One region of the Micrococcus sp. 2A genome, then DNA from elsewhere that is predicted to be linked to it. Evidence: riboswitches for the same ligand, from Rfam matches in the RefSeq annotation. Region 1 holds a riboswitch; each other region holds the start of a gene.
What was found. A riboswitch is a leader RNA that binds a small molecule or an ion and turns the genes downstream of it on or off. The one in region 1 is predicted to bind S-adenosylmethionine.
Positions count from the first base shown of each region.

Region 2: another riboswitch for S-adenosylmethionine. It lies ahead of AAG742_RS09815 (flavin reductase family protein); the one in region 1 lies ahead of AAG742_RS01225 (ATP-binding cassette domain-containing protein).
Region 3: another riboswitch for S-adenosylmethionine. It lies ahead of AAG742_RS03115 (bifunctional o-acetylhomoserine/o-acetylserine sulfhydrylase); the one in region 1 lies ahead of AAG742_RS01225 (ATP-binding cassette domain-containing protein).

Region 1 is NZ_CP154351.1:245,854-251,672, forward strand. It holds gene acs (acetate--CoA ligase) at 1-484, opposite strand, end outside; gene AAG742_RS01220 (acyl-CoA dehydrogenase family protein) at 774-2,048, shown strand; SAM riboswitch class I at 2,251-2,342, shown strand; gene AAG742_RS01225 (ATP-binding cassette domain-containing protein) at 2,496-3,302, shown strand; gene AAG742_RS01230 (methionine ABC transporter permease) at 3,304-3,969, shown strand; gene AAG742_RS01235 (MetQ/NlpA family ABC transporter substrate-binding protein) at 4,216-4,986, shown strand; gene AAG742_RS01240 (LLM class flavin-dependent oxidoreductase) at 5,128-5,819, shown strand, end outside.
Region 2 is NZ_CP154351.1:2,129,343-2,135,161, forward strand. It holds gene AAG742_RS09800 (hypothetical protein) at 1-1,253, opposite strand, end outside; gene AAG742_RS09805 (hypothetical protein) at 1,475-1,831, opposite strand; gene AAG742_RS09810 (hypothetical protein) at 2,151-2,705, opposite strand; SAM riboswitch class IV at 2,988-3,107, shown strand; gene AAG742_RS09815 (flavin reductase family protein) at 3,185-3,736, shown strand; gene AAG742_RS09820 (cold-shock protein) at 4,027-4,230, shown strand; gene AAG742_RS09825 (MFS transporter) at 4,334-5,626, opposite strand; gene AAG742_RS09830 (glutamate synthase-related protein) at 5,733-5,819, opposite strand, start outside.
Region 3 is NZ_CP154351.1:669,747-675,565, forward strand. It holds gene AAG742_RS03100 (phosphotransferase) at 1-210, opposite strand, end outside; gene AAG742_RS03105 (CPBP family intramembrane glutamic endopeptidase) at 254-1,129, shown strand; gene AAG742_RS03110 (VOC family protein) at 1,206-1,865, opposite strand; SAM riboswitch class IV at 2,030-2,147, shown strand; gene AAG742_RS03115 (bifunctional o-acetylhomoserine/o-acetylserine sulfhydrylase) at 2,270-3,646, shown strand; gene AAG742_RS03120 (homoserine O-acetyltransferase) at 3,643-4,770, shown strand; gene AAG742_RS03125 (SGNH/GDSL hydrolase family protein) at 4,775-5,659, opposite strand; gene AAG742_RS03130 (phospholipase) at 5,713-5,819, shown strand, end outside.

The sequences.
Region 1 (5,819 bases):
CGGCGGAGAAGCCCCCGAACACGAGGGAGTGCACCGCGCCGATGCGCGCGCACGCCAGGGCGATGACGATCGTCTCCACGATCACGGGCAGGTACACGACGACGCGGTCGCCGGCGGTGATGCCCAGCTCCTCGAGCGCGTTCGCCGCGCGGGCCACACGGCGCTGCAGGTCCGCGTAGGTGACGGCGCGGCGGTCGCCGGGCTCGCCCTCGAAGTACAGGGCGACCTTCTCCCCGCGCCCCGCCGCCACGTGCCGGTCCACGCAGTTCACGGCCACGTTCAGGGTGCCGTCCTCGTACCAGCGGATCTCCGGGCCGCGCTCGGCGGCCGGGTCCGGGGCGGTGAGGGAGTGCGTCCGGGTGAAGTCGCGGTCCCACGTGAGGCGCCGTCCGACGGCCTCCCAGAAGGCGAGCCGGTCCGCCTCGGCCACCGGACGGCCCGGGTGCACGTCCGGGTCGGCGGCGTCCACGACCTCCCGCGGCAGCGGGCCGGGCAGCGTGGCGAGCGCGGCGGCGGGGACGCCGTCGTTCGGGCGGCGCACCGGATCGGCGGGGGAGGCTGCGGGGACGGACGCGGTCACGGGAGGGAACCTCGGTTCGGTCGGGGGTGTGGCGAGCGCAAGCGGCGGGCGTCTCGGAGGAGCCCGGGCTCGGTCCTCGAGCGTACGAATCCCCGCGGCCGCCCCGCCCGCCCCGCGTCACGCAGGGCCGGCCGCCGCCTGCCGCGCCGCCGGCTGCCCGGCACCCCCGGGGCGCTCTGGAAGAGTGGTGCCCATGCAGAGCCCCGCCGCCGACCACGCATCCCTCTCCGCCGAGTTCGCCGAGGTGTTCCACGCCGCCGCCCAGGGCGAGCGGGCCCGCGAGGCCGGGCGCCACCTGCCCTTCGTGGCGCAGCAGCGGCTCCAGGAGGCCGGGCTGGGGAAGGTCAGCGTCCCGGCCGAGTTCGGCGGGCGCGGAGCCGGGCACGAGACGGTGCTGCGCCTGCTGGCCGACCTCGCCGCGCGGGACGTGAACACCGCACACCTGTGGCGTTCGCACCTGGTGTTCGTGGCCGCCGTCGACGACCAGCCTCAGCGCCTGAGGAAGGCCTGGATGCCTCACGCCGCCGCGGGGGAGTGGGCCGGCTCCGCCCTCGCGGAGCGCGCCGGATCCGGGGCCGCGCCGGGCCGGGCGGCGGCGCGTGCCGCCCGCGACGAGGGCGGCACGTGGGTGGTCACGGGCCACAAGTACTACGCCACGGGCTCGGCGTTCGCGCAGTGGACCATCGTCACGGTGGGCGTGGACGGGGCCGACCTCGTCTCCCGACGCAACTCGAAGCGGGCCGGCGGCGCGGTGCGCGAGCCGGAGCGGGCGATCGCGGTGGTGCGCGTGCGCCAGCCGCGCGTGCGCATCAAGGATGACTGGGACGGATTCGGCCAGCGGCTCACCGCCACCGGGTCCGTGGTGCTCGACGGCGCGGCCGCGGAGGACCTGCTCGAGGTGCCGCGTTCGCACGGGCCCGTGCCGGTGCTCGAGGAGGCCACGCTGCTGGCCCTGCAGGTGGGCGTGGCCCGCGCGGCCCTCGACGAGGGCGTGGCCCTCCTGAAGGCCCGCACCCGAACGTTCAACACCGGCACGGCGGACCGCCCGCAGCAGGATCCGCAGCTGCTCGAGATCGTGGGGCGCATGGCCGGGCAGGTGAGCGCGGCTCGGCTGCTCGTGCGCGAGGTCGGGAGGGCCATGGACGCCGCCGCGGCGTGGGACGCGGCCCATCCGGACGACGTCGAGGGCGAGGTGAGCGCCCGCCTGTGGGACGAGGCGATGGACGCGGCCTACCGGGCTCAGGCCGTGGTGCCGGACTTCGTCCTCGAGGTCTGCACCCGGATCTTCGACACCCTCGGCGCCTCCGCGACCTCCACCGAGCTGCAGCTGGACCGCCACTGGCGCAACGCCCGCACCCTGGCCACGCACGATCCTGCCGTGTTCAAGGTCCGGATGGTCGGGGACCGCCTGGTCAACGGCGCGGCCCCGGTCGCGTACACCTCCGCCGGCGAGGTCCCGGAGGACTGAGCGCGGCGGGGTCGGCGGGCACGGTGGCCCCACCACGACGACGGCGGCGCACCCGGGCGGGGGCGTCGCCGTCGTCGTGGTGGGGGCGGTCCTGTGACGACGTGTGCGCGGCGCCGAGATCCCCCACGGCCCTGGCGGCCGCGATGCGTCCTCGCCGGTCGGCCCGGCTGTGAGGCGCGGGGCCGGTGTGATGAAGTCATTGCACCCATCCAGAGCGGCCGAGAGATCTGGCTCGACGACGCCGCAGCAGCCCGCCCGTACGGACCAGGGTGCTACCGCCAGAACCGATGGAGGAATGCATTGATCTCACTTCGCCATGTCTCGACCACCTTCACCCGGGAGGCCTCTCCGCGGCGGGCCCGGCCTGCCTCGCCGGCCGCTTGGCTGCGCCGACGGAACGCCGTGGTGGTGGACCCGCCGTCGTCGTCCGGTGCATCCTTCACCGCCGTGGACGACGTCTCACTGGACATCCCGGCCGGGGCTATCCACGGCATCATCGGCTTCAGCGGCGCCGGGAAGTCCACCCTTCTGCGCAACATCAACCTCCTGCAACGTCCCACCGCCGGCGAGGTGTGGTTCGATTCCGAAGAGCTCACGGGCCTCTCCGAGGCCGAGCTACGGATCCGCCGTCATGAGATCGGGATGATCTTCCAGGGCTTCAACCTCGTGCACAACCACACCGCCTTGGGCAACGTCGAGCTGGGCCTGAAGTTCACCGGCGAGCGCAATGCCCGAAACCGACGGAAGCAGGCACTGGAGGCGCTCGACCTGGTGGACCTGGCGGACAAGGCGTCCTCCTACCCCGCGCAACTCTCCGGAGGGCAGAAGCAACGTGTGGCCATTGCCCGTGCGCTGGCGACGCGCCCGAAGCTCCTCCTGTGCGACGAGCCGACGTCCGCCCTCGACCCCTTCACCACGGCCACGGTGCTCCAGTACCTGGCGGACATCAACCGTCAGCTGGGCATCACCGTGGTGATCGTGACCCACGAGATGGAGGTCATCAAGGCGTTGGCCGACGACGTGTCCGTCATGGAGGCCGGGCGCGTGGTGGAGAGTTTCAGCGTGGAGGACCTGTCTTCGGGACGGTTCATACCCACCACCTCCATCGGCGCCTACCTGGTGTCTGAGGGCATCCACCTCGACCGGGCTGGACGCGGGCACACTCCACCCCCGGAGCCCCCGGCCGAGCGCCGAGACGGCCCCCTGGACGCCGCGCCGAGCCTGCCCCTCCTGGCCGGGGCGGAGGTGGCCTGAGATGGAGCGCATCGTCGAACTCCTGCCGGAGCTCACCGTCGCCCTGGGCCAGACGCTGCTGATGATCGCCGTGGCCATCCCAGCGGCCGTGGCCCTGGGCATTCCGCTCGGCGTGTGGCTCTTCACCCATGCGCCCGGCGGCATCTCCCCGTCGCCGCGGGCGCATCGCCTCGTCTCAGGCCTGGTGAACGTGTTCCGTTCCTTCCCGTTCCTGATCCTGCTCATCGCCATCATCCCGTTCACCCGCCTGGTGGTGGGGACAACCGTGGGAACCGCCGCGGCGATCGTGCCCCTCACCGTCAACGCGATCCCGTACTTTGCCCGGCTCGTGGAGCAGAACATGACGCAGCTCGGCGGGGGAGCCGTCGAGGCGGCAAGCGCGATGGGGGCGACGCGCGGCCAGATCATCCGCAACGTCCTGCTGGTCGACGCACGCCCGGCACTCATCGGATCGATCACCATCACCATGGTCAGCTTCATCTCGTTCTCCGCCATGGTCGGACTCGTCGGCGGCGGTGGCATCGGCGATTTCGCCATCCGATACGGCTATTACCGCTACGAGACGGAGGTCATGGCGGTGGCCATCCTCGCCATGCTCCTGCTGGTCACGGCGGTCCAGTTCGTCGGCGGCCGGCTGGTCCGCCGCACGGACAAGCGCCTGGCCTGATCTGTGTGCGCGGTGCACGCGCCCCTTTTCACGTACGCCACTCTCCCGCCCGAGATCGCCCCCCCCGTGCCCTTGCGGCCTCATCGAAAGGTAACCCCCATGCTCCTGCACGCCCACTCACCGTCGTCCAGGCCCACCCGCCGCCGTGTCCTCCAGGGGCTGGCCTTGACGGCCTTCGCAGGTCTGTCCTCCACCGGTTGCGGATCGTCCCAGGAGGCCGGCGCCACTCCGGACAGGAAGATCTCCATGATCGTCACGGAGTCCGCCCCTTACCAAGAGCCCACGGAGCTTGTGAAGAAGAAGCTCGCGGGCCAGGGGTGGACGTTGCAGACGACGTACGTGACGGACATCATCCAGCCCAACAACACCGTCCAACAGGGCGAGTATGACGTGAACTTCTTCCAGCACCTGGCCTACCTGAAGCAGTTCAACAGGGACAACGGCACGGCCGTGGAGCCGCTGTTCTCCGTCTACTACGGACGCAGCGGCCTCTTCTCCCTCACCCTCGACTCCTTCGACGACCTGCCGCAGGGGGCCAAGATCTCCATCCCGGTGGACACCTCCAACAACGGCCGTGCGCTCCAGCTGTTGGCAGAGGCGGGTGTGATCGAGGTCGATCCCGACAAGCCGGTGACCCAGCTGTCCCAGCGCGACATCACGTCCAATCCGAAGAAGGTCGAGTTCGTCGAGGTGGACCAGCAGTCGCTCGCCCAGACTCTCCCTGACGTCGCCGCGGGCTTCGGGTTCGTCCGCCTCATCGCGGAGGCGGGGTACGACGTCGACGAGTCCACCTTGATCCTGGAGGACGACCCGGGGGTCCAGCTGCCGTTCTCCGTCGTCGTCGCTGCCAAGGCGGACTTCCGGGACACCGAGGCCGCACGGGTCCTGCAGGAGGCCTACCACTCTCCGGAGGTCCAGCAGTGGTACGCCGACTACGAGGGAGGAGTGGTGGCCTACACCGGTGAGGTCACCCTGGAGAACTCCGCTCAGGTCTGGAAGGAGTTCTCGTCCGAGTGATACGTGGCGGGCCTGGCACGGCGCGTCACATGGGGGCGGCCGGGCCGTGGCAGAGCCGGGCACGACGGCGGCATGACGCCCGCCGCCGTCGTGCCGTCACACGATTTCCCACAGCGTCGGGGCACTGCATTGACTGGCGCCATGACCACCGAGCATGCCCACAGCGCACCGTCCGTCACCCCTCGTCAGATCCTCTTCAACGCCTTCGACATGAACTGCGTGGCCCACCAGTCGCCGGGCCTGTGGCGCCATCCGGACGACCACGCCCGCGACTACAACACGCTGGGCTACTGGACGCACCTGGCCAAGACCCTTGAGCAGGGTCTCTTCGACGGCCTGTTCATCGCGGACGTGCTCGGCCCCTACTCCGTCTACGGGGGCACCTCCGAGGCCGCCATCCGCACTGGTGCGCAGACCCCGGTCAACGACCCGTTCCTGCTGGTCTCGGCGATGGCCGCCGTCACCGAGCACCTCGGCTTCGGGGTCACCGCCGGCACCGCCTACGAGCACCCGTACCCGTTCGCCCGCCGCCTGGCCACGCTGGACCACCTCACGGGCGGCCGCGTGGGCTGGAACGTCGTCACCGGCTACCTGCCCTCGGCGGCCCAGAACATGGGCCAGGACGACCAGATGGAGCACGACGAGCGCTACGAGCACGCGGACGAGTACCTCGACGTCGTCTACAAGCTCCTCGAGGGCTCGTGGGAGGACGACGCGGTGGTCTACGACAATGAGACCGGCGTGTTCGCGGACCCGGCCAAGGTCCACGACATCGCCCACGAGGGGACGTGGTTCAAGGTGCCCGGCCATGCCGTGACCGAGCCCTCCGCGCA
Region 2 (5,819 bases), 740 kb from region 1:
GCGGACTCCCGGGACGTGGAGGCCGGCAGCGCCCGGGTGACCGCGACGTCGGGCCGGCCGGGGAGCGTGCCGGAGGCGGTCTCCACGGAGGCGGCCTCGGCCAGGGGCTCGTCCGCAGACGCCGGCCGGGTCAGGGTCCGCGTCTCCTGCACCAGGGACAGGCGGGGCGAGTCGTAGCTCAGGACCGGGTCCCGGCCCGTGGTCAACCCCGGCACGGGGACCACGGTGACCCCGAGCCCCAGGCCGCCGAACCGGCCTGAGACGTCGGAGGTGGAGACCTCGTCCTGCGTCGCTGTCCCGCCGGCGGGCAGCGCCCACACGGGCATCCCCACGATGCCGCGGGGCGCGGTGGGGTCCCGCGGATCCACCGGCGCCTGCTCGATGTCGAGCCGGGTGACCGGCTCCCGGTACGGGGCCGCGCGCACCTCGAGGGTCAGGGGCGCAGACCCGACGCTCGTGGCGAGCAGCGGGACGGCGGTGAGTGAGTCCACCGGCCGTCCGGCCGCATCCGCCAGGCTCTGGAGGTAGGCAGGGAGCCGATCCTTCGCCCTGACGAGCGCCTCAGCCTCCTCGGTTGCGGCGCCGGAGAGCCTGTCGACGACAGCCGGGAGGAAGCCGGCGGGCGAGGACTGCGCTAGCACGCGGAACGCGTCGGCGGCGGCGGGGTGCCCGCCGAGGGACAGCAGCTGCGCCTCAGCCGCGGCGTCCACCACGATCATCCGATTGCCCTGCGGGTCGGGGTCCGCCCACGGGGCGGCCCAGTACGTGCCGGCCGGGACCTCACGCTGGGCGGGCGGAGGCGTCTGACCGCGGGGACCGACGGCAAGGGTGGGGAGCTCGACGTCCGTGCAGGGGCCTGGCTCGGGAGGGGCCGGATCGCAGAGGGCGGGATCGTCCAGCAGCGGACGGGCGTCCGCGATCGGCCCGTCGGAGAAGGAGCCGATCAGTGTGGCGTCCATGCCGAGCACGGGGCGCGGGCCGAGTCCGTCGTCCGTGCTCACCCGCGCGTCCAGGTCGAACGCGTGGGGACCCTCCACGCTGCCGTCCGCGGGGTAGCCGATCATGACGGCGTCCTGGTTGGCCACGCTGCGCACGCCAACGTCGCCGAGCGGGGCGGCCACCTCGACACCGGGCACCGCCCGGATGCGGTCGAGATCGGCCGGGCTGAGGCGCTCGGCTGAGCTCGTCCAGGCGGCCGTGTCCAGCGGGGCCATGAGGGCTGCCGCGCTCTGTGCGGCCGCGGGTGCGGACACGATCAGGTCATAGGACCCGCGCCAGCTGCTGTCGACGAGGGCCTTGAGCCGCTGTGTGGCCTGGGCCTGGACACCAAGGCCCAGGACCAGGGCCACAGCGAGCGCCCCGGCCACCAAGCGCAGCAACCGCACGGCGGGGAAGAAGGGCCAGGCTGGTCCTACACGGCGAGAACCCTCACCAGTGCTCGTCTGGACTCGCGAGCTCTGGGGCGGTCGGGACGTCATTCGGAGGGAACCGTCAACGCCACCCGGTAGGGCTCGTCATTGTCCACGGTGACCGTGAAGGTCACTGGCCCGGCCTGTTCTATGGGAGGCGTCGCTGCGGACCACCCGCCGCACAGGGCCTCCGATCCGGCCATCCACGTTTTCTCATCGCCATCGCCACTCGAGACGTGGATGTCCGTCTTGCCAGTCGCATCGGAGGGGCAGAGCAGGACGACCCGAAGGATCGCGCCCTTCTGGGCATCCACCGTGATCTCCTGGGTGCCCCGACCGACCCTCTCCTCCAGGACGGACTCCTGCTCCACATCGATGTAGTCGGAGTCCGGATTCTGACGTGCGTACTCCTCAAGGGTCATGCCCCCCTCCTCGAACAGAGCCGCGGGGAGAGCCTCTGCCGCGTTCGGGGCCTGGGCCCCGGCATCGGACGAGCCGCTCGTGGCGGCTGACTCCGAAGGGGCCGCACTGGCGACAGCCGTGGAAGTGCCCGAGGGGGTCGGAGTGTCGGACTGAGAGGCGGAGCACCCGGAGATCGTCGTGCCGACGAGCACAGCGGCGGCGAGGGCGGCCAAGCGACGTGAAGGAGACAAAGGGAACATGACATGCCTATCCGTAGGGGGGGGAATAGGGGGGTGCAGCGTCAGGCGCCCTGCGCCCGACGCTGCACCGCTCACCGCATCAGAGCTTGAAGTGCTGGAAGTAGAACTGCTGCCACGGGGTGTAGAACGAGCCGCTGCGCAGCGTGACCACGTCGCAGCTGCGGTTCAGCATCTGACGCTTCCATGTTCCCTGTGCCTGCTTGGCGCCGATGGCGAGCTTTCCACCGTTCGTGTAGGTGCTGGGCACGGTCCAAGCACCGCTGACGGTATTCGTAGACGAGTAGCTGACTCCCACACGGGTCCCGACCTTGGCGGAGACGCCAGCGACAATGGCGCTCACATCGCCAGAGAGTTCGCCTGTGATGTCGCCACTGACACCGAACGTGCGCCCGGTGGCGATAGTGAGCCTGACTCCGGGAGCCCCGGACACTGACGAGTAGGCGGAGTACGACTGCTTGAACGTGTTCGATGTCACGGTGGTGCTTGTCCAGTACTCCTCGGCACAGTACGCGTCCGGGGTAGCAGTCTCCCCTCCCACGGGCGCGGTCGCAGCCCCCGCTACGGGAGCCACCGCTAGCGACGCCGCCATCACCGCACCGGTGGACGCCGCCATGATCCTCTTCTTCATGTCCATCCGCATGATCCGATTCCTTCCAAAGAACCGCCTGCGGGGGCCGCGGGTCGCGGTCTCGAGCTCCCCCCCTCTCGAATGACTGAATCCTGACTGCGGCCAGGAGCATGTGTCAAGCATCACATTTCTATGCTTCGCTCCACCCCAGCTCAGGTCGCGAACAAGCTTCTCTGCGCCGCCCCCTCAGCCTCCCGGCGATCGACGCACCCTCCGTGACCCCGCGCGTCGCCCGCCCCCCGGGCCGCTTTGACCATCCCTCGGACCCCTCCGTAGGCTGATCCCCAGAATCACGAGTCCCCGTCATCACGGCCCTGGCCGGCGGGGCGGCAACCCTCTCACGCAGTAGTGGGGTGCTCCAGGTGAGGATTCGGCCCGGCGGAGGACCCCGACGGGCAAGTACTCGCGTCTCCGCGGATCACGCCGATCCGCTCAGGTGAACCGCCCTTCGCGGAGCCGCGTCCGTCACGAAGAGGACCCGCGCCATGACCTTGACCCTGACCGACCACCACGCCCCTTGCCGGCCTGCCGGCGCCCACCCCGCCTGGCAGGCCGACGTCTCCCGCGACCGCCTGCGCCCCGGCCTGGCGGCGTTCCCGACCGGCGTCGTCGCCGTCGCCGGCCTCGTGGACGGGCACCCCGAGGTGATGGTCTCCTCCTCCTTCAGCGTGGGCGTCTCGTGGGAGCCGGCGCTCGTCTCCTTCTCCGCACAGCTGACCTCGCGCACGTGGCCCCGACTGCGCCTGGCCGAGTCGATCGGCGTGTCGCTGCTCGCGGAGGACCAGGCGCACCTGTGCGGGCAGCTGGCCTCCCGCACCGGGGACCGCCTCGCGGGGATCGACGTGCACGTCAGCCCGAACGGCGCGCTCCTGCTCGAGGGGTCCTCCCTGTGGCTCGAGACAAGCCTGCACACCGAGGTGCCCGCCGGGGATCACGTCGTCGCCCTGCTGGAGGTCTCCGGCTTCGCGGACCACACGGACGCCCGCCCGCCCGCGGCGCTGCATCGCAACCTCTTCCACGGGCTCACCGCGCTCTGAGGAGCGCCCCGGAGCCGGGATCCGCACGGACTGGAACGGCCCCAGATTGCGCTCACAGGCGAACATCCGATGAACATCGACCCCGTGGTCGCCAGACGGTCGAATCCGTGGCAGTATGAACCTTGAAGTTGATCCAAGCTGTATCCCGTAACATCACTGCTTGTCAGTCCCGGCCCCGGTCGGAACGATGAGTGTGGGCACGCGGTTCAGTTCTGCCGCTTCACCCGGAGGCCACAGTGGCCACCGGTTCCCACACCGCCCCTCCGGGGGCACATCGAAAGGACACCATCATGGCTGTCGGTACCGTCAAGTGGTTCAACGCTGAAAAGGGCTTCGGCTTCATCGCTCCCGAGGATCAGTCCGCGGACGTCTTCGTGCACTTCTCCGCCATCACCGGCTCGGGCTTCAAGGAGCTCCAGGAGAACGACCGCGTCGAGTTCGAGACCCAGCAGGGCCCCAAGGGCCTGCAGGCCGCGAACGTGACCAAGATCTGATCTTCCTCCTCTGAGGATTCCGTCCCCGGCGCCTGAGGCGCTGATGGACGATCACCGAAGGCCCCGATCCCCACGGATCGGGGCCTTCGTCGTGCGCCGCGGCTCACACGCCGGACCGGCCCCGATCCACACGGCGGCGCAGCAGCCACGTGACCCCGAGTCCCAGCAGGTACGCCCCGCCCACCGCGAGCAGGCCGAGGCGGAAGTCCCCGGTGTGGTCGCGGAGCAGGCCCATCACGAGCGGTCCGCACGCGAAGCCGGCGTACATGCCCATGGCGTTCGTCCCCGAGGCGTCGCCGAGCTGCCCGGCCGGGACGCCGTCCATGATCCCGGCGTTGATCACCACGTTCGCACCCAGCACGGTGAGCCCGTGCAGCACGGCGGCCGCCCACAGGAGGGCCGGCGCGTGGCTCACGTCGGCGGCCAGGAGGGCGGCCACCACCAGCAGCGATCCGGCGCAGATCGCCGCGAGCAGGGTGGTGGGCCGATGCCCGGCGGCCATGCGGCGGCCCCACCAGATGCGGGAGAAGACCCCGATCACCCCCGAGACGGCGGCGGCCGCCCCGCCGACGACGAGGGACTGGCCGAGCGTCTCCACCGCGAACAGCGGCAGGTACGCGTTCACGGCCTGCATGCCGAGGCCCGTGAGGAACGCGATCGCCGCGAAGAACCACACGCTCGCCGGCAGCCGCTCACGCCCACCGCGTCGGCCGGTCGTCGGCGCTCCGGCACCCGCGGGACCCTCAGCGGCCCGCGGCGCGCCGTCGTCGTGCCGGATGTGCGCCGCGGCCGCGGAAGAGCCCGCCGGGAGCGGCGGCACCGTGGCCCACGCGACGACGCCCAGCACGCCCGCCACGAGCGCCGCCCCCAGCGCCGCGCCCGTCCAGCTGAGGGCCAGTGCCGCGGCGGGGAAGAACAGGCCGCCGAAGAGCTGCGCGAGCTGCACGCCGGACTGCTTCACCCCGATCCACCCGATGCGCCGCTCAGGCGGGGCGACCTCGCGGATGATGCGGTTCGTCGTCGGGTTCGAGATCGCCTGGGTGACCCCGGCGAGCGCCGCCGCCGCGTAGAGCGCGAAGAGCGTGGTGGAGAACGCGCCCACCACGAGCGCCAGGGCCGCACCGCCGAAGATGATGCCCATCTGTGCGCGCGAGGAGAGGCTGTCCGCGAGGCGTCCCAGCCACACGGACGTGACCGCGGCGGCGCCGAACACCACGGTGAGCACGGTGCCGAGCTGGCCGGAGGTGACGCCCAGGCGCTCGATCACCAGCGCGGAGGAGCTGGCCACCCCGTAGTTGAACAGCGGGCCGGCGGCCATGGCGGCGAGCAGCACCGTCAGCAGCAGGACGTCCCCGGGGCGGCCGGGCTGGCGGGCGGGTACGGAGGGCGGGGTCACGGCCCCAGGGTATGCCCCCTCCTGCGACAAGCCCTGCGCTGCTGCTCCTGTCCGGGGCGGACAGGAGCAGCAGCGCAGGGCTCGTCGAGGGGGACGGCGGGTCGGGTCAGACGACGCGGCCCTCGCCGCGCGGCTCATCCTCGACGCGACCGGTGGCGTCGCCGTCGGAGACCTCTTCGCCGTCCTGGCGCTC
Region 3 (5,819 bases), 420 kb from region 1:
GGCGCCGGCCTCGCTGACCCGGGCCATGCGCAGCACGGCCAGGCCGTCGAGCACCAGCACGCGGTGGAACTGGCCGGACTCCACCACGTGCCCGGCCGACCACGCGGCGGCGCGCAGCCGGTCCGCGAGCGCGGCGGGCACGTCCGGGAGCAGCCGGGTCAGGGCCTCGGCCGCCAGCTCGAACTCGGACGCGACGGGGGAGGAGGTCATGTCCCCACGCTAGCGTCCGGGCGCGCGGGGGATACTGGCCCGCATGATCGGCCGCCCCGACCTCCGTTCCGACGCCGCCCCCGCCGCCCGGCCCGCGCTGCCCGCCCCGAGCGCGCGCGTGGTGCGGTGGGAGATCGCGCTCGTCCTGGGCCTGTCCCTGGGGCGCAGCGCGGTGTATGCGGTCGTCCAGCTGATCGACAAGGCCACCCGTGCCCCGCTGGGGGAGCAGACCACGGTGCTGAACCCCGCGCTCAGCCCGCGGTGGGGCTTCGACCTGACCTACCAGCTGCTGGACATCGGCTTCGCCCTCGTCCCCGTGCTGCTGGTGCTGCACCTGACGTGGCTGCGCGGGCGGAACCCGTTCCGCGCGTTCGGCCTGGACCTGCGCCGCCCGGGCCGCGACCTCGCCTGGGGCCTGGCGCTGTTCGTGGGGATCGGCCTGGGCACGCTCGCGGTGTACGCGGCCGGCCGCGCTGCCGGGGTCACGACGGCGATCGTCGCCGCCGCCCTCGACGACACCTGGTACCAGGTCCCCGTGCTGCTGCTCTCGGCCGCGCGGCACGCGCTCGTGGAGGAGGTGATCGTGGGGGTCTGGCTCGTCGACCGCCTCGGCTGGCTCCAGCGGCTGCACACCGCCCGGCGCGCCGGAGCCCCCGCGCCCGCCGCGGAGGGCCCGGGCCTCGTCCTGCCGGCCCGCATCTGGACCGTGGTGCTCGCCCTGGCCGTGCTGCGGGGCAGCTACCACCTCTACCAGGGCGTGGGGCCGGGCATCGGCAACGCGCTCATGGGGGTGGTGTTCACCCTGGTGCTGCTGCGCACGCGCCGGGTCATGCCTCTCGTCCTCGCCCACTTCCTGCTGGACGCGGCCGGGTTCGTGGCGTATCCGCTGCTGCACGAGGCAGGGCTGCTCGGGGTCTGAGCCCCGGACGAGGCCGGCCCCGCCTCGGGGAGGCGGGGCCGGCGTCGTCGTGGTCCGTCCGGGCGGGGAGGAGGGGTCAGAGGGTGACCGGGCCCGCGGGAGTCGTGAAGGTCACCGAGACGATGCCCGGGGTGCCGGAGGGGGCGAGGTAGTCGACGTCGACGTCCGCGACCCCGTCCTCCTCGCCGACCTGCTCGCCGCCGAGCCACTCGATGAGGCGGTCGCGGGAGCCGGCGATGGCCACCTTGTCGATGGAGGCCTGCGGCTCGGCGGCCTGGGACGGGTGCATGTCCTCCTGGCCGTCGGCCCAGCGCACGATGAACGGCAGCTGCGGGTCGGCAAGGGTGCCCTTGACGCCGATCTGACGCCAGGACAGCTCCCGGCCGTCGGGGAAGCGGCGGATGCCGGGCACGGCCTCGCGCTCCAGGCGGCGCTCGAAGCGGCCGATGTCCGGGGTGGAGACGGCCCAGCTCATCCAGCCGCCGCCCTGCTCGGAGCGGGCGCGGACGAGCTGACCGAAGGGGGCGCTGAGGGAGGCCGGGTGGTCCATGGCCTCCACGACCTCGAGCCACTGCCCGTTCCGCATGGGGAACAGGGCGTTGTGGGTGCCGAAGCGCGGGTGCACGCCGCCCTTGATGCGGTCGATGCCGAGGGTCTCGACGAGGCGCTCCACGGTGGCTTCGAGGCCCTCGGGCCCGGCGGCGTAGGAGACGTGGTCCATCCGGCAGGTGTTCACGGCGTTGTTCCTCTCCGAACCCCCGGGCGGGCCGGGCGTCGAACGCGATGGGAGGGCGGCGCCGTCGGCCCCTTGACCTCCGAGCCGCCCCTGTGATTCACAGCGTATCCATGTGTGACACGCCCGATGAAATCGGCCCCGCACTCGTGGCACACTGGCGGCACGGTCACGAGAGTCAGCGTCTTTGCCCCGGCATGCTGACCGGCAACCCTCCTTCCGCGGTGGGGTGCCCCGGGTGACGACCAGGCCGGCTCCCACACGGGCTGCCGGCAAGCGCGGGCCGTCCCCTCGGCCCCTCTCGACGACGCCGGGGCACCCCCGGCGCGAGGCGCCGGGTCGACCCGGCGCACCGACCGCCGGGAGGGACGCGGGTCCGGCCCCTGAGGAGCTCAGGAGAGTCCGCCATGCCCGACCAGAACATCCCCGCCGAGACCACGCCCCTGACCCCGGCCGCCGCGTGGGGCTTCTCCACCGCGCAGGTCCACGCCGGCGCCGCCCCCGGCCAGCACGCCTTCGGCGCGACGGCCCTGCCCATCTACCAGACGACCTCGTTCGACTTCCCCTCCGCCGAGGTGGCGGCGGACCGGTTCGCCCTCAAGGACCTGGACCCGCTCTACACCCGCATCGGCAACCCGACCCAGTCCCCGGTGGAGGAGAAGGTCGCCGCGCTCGAGGGCGGCGTGGGCGCGCTGCTGCTGGCCTCCGGCCAGGCGGCCACGACCTTCTCGATCCTCAACGTCGCCGGCGCCGGGGACCACGTCGTCGCCTCGGCGAGCCTCTACGGCGGCACGCAGAACCTTTTCAAGCACACCCTGGCCAAGGTGGGCGTGGAGACCACGTTCGTGACCGATCCCGACGACGTCGAGTCCTGGCGCGCCGCCGTGAAGCCGAACACCAAGGCCTTCTTCGGGGAGACCCTCGGCAACCCCCGGGGCGACGTGCTGGACGTTCGGGCGGTGGCCGACGTCGCGCACGAGGCGGGCGTGCCGCTGATCGTGGACAACACGCTGGCCACCCCGTACCTGCTGCGCCCGATCGAGCGCGGCGCGGACATCGTCACCCACTCGGCCACGAAGTACCTCGGCGGGCACGCCGCCGCCATGGCCGGCGTGATCGTCGACGGCGGCACGTTCGACTTCGCGCAGCACCCCGAGCGCTTCCCCGGGTTCAACGAGCCGGACGAGTCCTACCATGGGCTCGTGTACGCGCGGGACCTGGGCGTCGGCTCCGCCCTGGGCGCCAACCTCGCGTTCATCCTCAAGGCGCGCGTGCAGCTGCTGCGCGACTACGGCTCCTCGATCTCCCCGTTCAACGCGTTCCTGGTGAACCTCGGCCTCGAGACCCTCTCCCTGCGCATGCAGCGCGCCGTGGCCAACGCGACGGCCGTGGCCGAGTGGCTCGAGGCGCGCGACGACGTGGACTCCGTGGTCTACGCCGGCCTGCCCTCCAGCCCGTGGCACGAGCGGGCGCAGCGGTACCTGCCGCGCGGCGCAGGCGCGTTCGTCTCCTTCGAGATCGCGGGCGGCGCCGAGGCGGGCGCGGCGTTCGTGGACGGGCTTGAGCTGCTGCACCACGTGGCCAACATCGGCGACGTCCGCTCGCTCGTGGTGCACCCGGCCTCCACCACCCACGCCCAGCTCACCGAGGACGAGCAGCGCGCCGCCGGCGTCACCCCCGGCCTGGTGCGACTCTCGCTCGGCGTGGAGGACGTCGAGGACATCCTCGCCGACCTGGAGCGCGGCTTCGCGGCGGCGGCCGGTGCGGGGGAGGGCACCCGATGACCGCGGTCGCGAGCCGCCCGTCCCTGACCGTCGACCTCCCCGAGGGCGCCCGCCACACCGTCTCGGTCGGGCCCCTGACCACCGAGACCGGCGGCTTCCTCCCGGACGTCACCCTCACCTACGAGACGTGGGGGGCCCTGGACGCCGACGGCTCCAACGCGGTCCTCGTGCTGCACGCCCTCACGGGCGACTCGCACGTGGCCGCGCACGCCGCAGACCCGACGCCGGGCTGGTGGGACGCGCTCGTCGGCCCCGGCCGGGCGGTGGACACGGACCGCTGGTTCGTCGTCGCCCCCGCGATGGTGGGCGGCTGTCACGGTTCCACGGGCCCGTCCTCGCCCGACCCCGACGGCGTGCCGTGGGGCTCGCGCTTCCCGTTCCTCACGCTGCGCGACGCGGTGGAGGCAGAGCGCCGCCTCGCCGACCACCTCGGGATCGACGTGTGGCAGGCCGTGATCGGCGGGTCGATGGGCGGGGCCCGCGCCCTGGAATGGGCGGTCTCCCACCCGGAGCGCGTGGCCGGCGTCGGGGTGCTCGCCTCGACGGCGCAGTCCTCGGCGGACCAGATCGCCTGGGGCCAGGCGCAGGCCGCGGCCATCCGGCTCGACCCGGCGCACCGCGAGGGCGACTACTACGGCGGACCCGGACCCGAGACGGGCCTCGGGATCGCCCGGCGCATCGCCCACACCACCTACCGCACGGCCGAGGAGCTCGAGTACCGCTTCGGCCGCGAGCCGCAGGGCGCGGAGGACCCGTTCGGGGCCGCCGTCGGGAGGCGGCAGGGACGCTACGCGGTGGAGTCCTACCTGGACCACCAGGCCGCGAAGCTGTCCGCGCGGTTCGACGCGAACTCCTACCTCGTGCTCACCGAGGCGCTCATGAGCCACGACGTCGCCCGTGGGCGGGGGAGCCTGTCCGAGGCGCTGGGGCGCTTCCGCGGGCGGGCCTTCGTGGCCGCCGTCGACTCCGACCGGCTGTACCGGCCCGAGGAGTCGGCGCTGCTCGCGGAGCTGCTGCCCGGCGAGGTGCCCGTCCACTCGATCGTCTCGCCGATCGGCCATGACGGGTTCCTCACCGAGTACGGGCAGGTCGCCGACGCCCTGAAGGAGACCCTCGCCCTCTGACCGCTCAGGAGGCCGGCTCGGCGGGCGGCGTGACCGGCAGCGACTCCGTGTGGTCCGAGCCGTGCGGCATCTCCACGCCGAACAGCGGCTCGGGCACGGGGCGCTTGGCGCTGACCCCGTCGCCGGAGGAGACGCCACGGATGCGTCGGATCACCCACGGCGCCAGGTGGGCCCGCGCCCACTTGGCGTTGGACACGCGGGCCTGACGCCACGTCCGGGGCGCGGCCGGCTTGGGCTGGAGGGGCTCCAGATCGTGCTCGACGCCGAGGGTGTCCAGCACCATCGCCGCGATGGTGTGGTGCCCGGTGGGGGAGAAGTGCAGCCGGTCCTCCGCCCACATCTCGGGCCTCGAGAGCTGCTTGAGCGACCACATGTCCGGCACGAACGCGTCGTGGCGCAGCGCCACGGTGCGCACGTTCTCGTTGTAGATCGCCACCTTCCCCCGGATGCGTCCCAGCACGGGGGTGTCACGGACGTCGGTCACGTTGAACAGGAGCACGGTGGCGCCCGTTCCCGCGAGCTTCCCGACGGCGGCGTCCAGGCGGCGGGCGACGTCGTCGGGGTCGGCGCCGCGCAGGATGTCGTTGCCGCCCGCGCAGATGCTGATGAGGTCCGGGGCCAGCTCGATGGCCGGGTCCACCTGGTCGGCGGCGATCTGGTCGATCAGCTTGCCGCGCACGGCGAGGTTCGCGTAGGCGAACGGCTCCGGCCCCTCGGCGTGGCGGGCCAGCTCCTCGGCCACGCGGTCGGCCCAGCCGCGGTGGTAGCCGAGCTGGTCCGGGTCCGGATCCCCGATGCCCTCCGTGAAGGAGTCGCCGAGGGCCACGTAGCGGCGCCAGGGGTGACCGGTGGGCTGATCGTCGACGGGCGGCACGATGGTGTTACTCACGGGTAGCAGTCTGCTCCAGGGGCCGACCCACGGTCAATCGCTAGGCTGAGCCGGTGACCGAGCCCTCCCACACCCCCTCCGCCCCGAGCCCCGAGCCCGTCGTCCGCTGGTCCCGCCCCGAGGGCGAGCGCACCGAGCACCTGCTGATCCTGCTCCACGG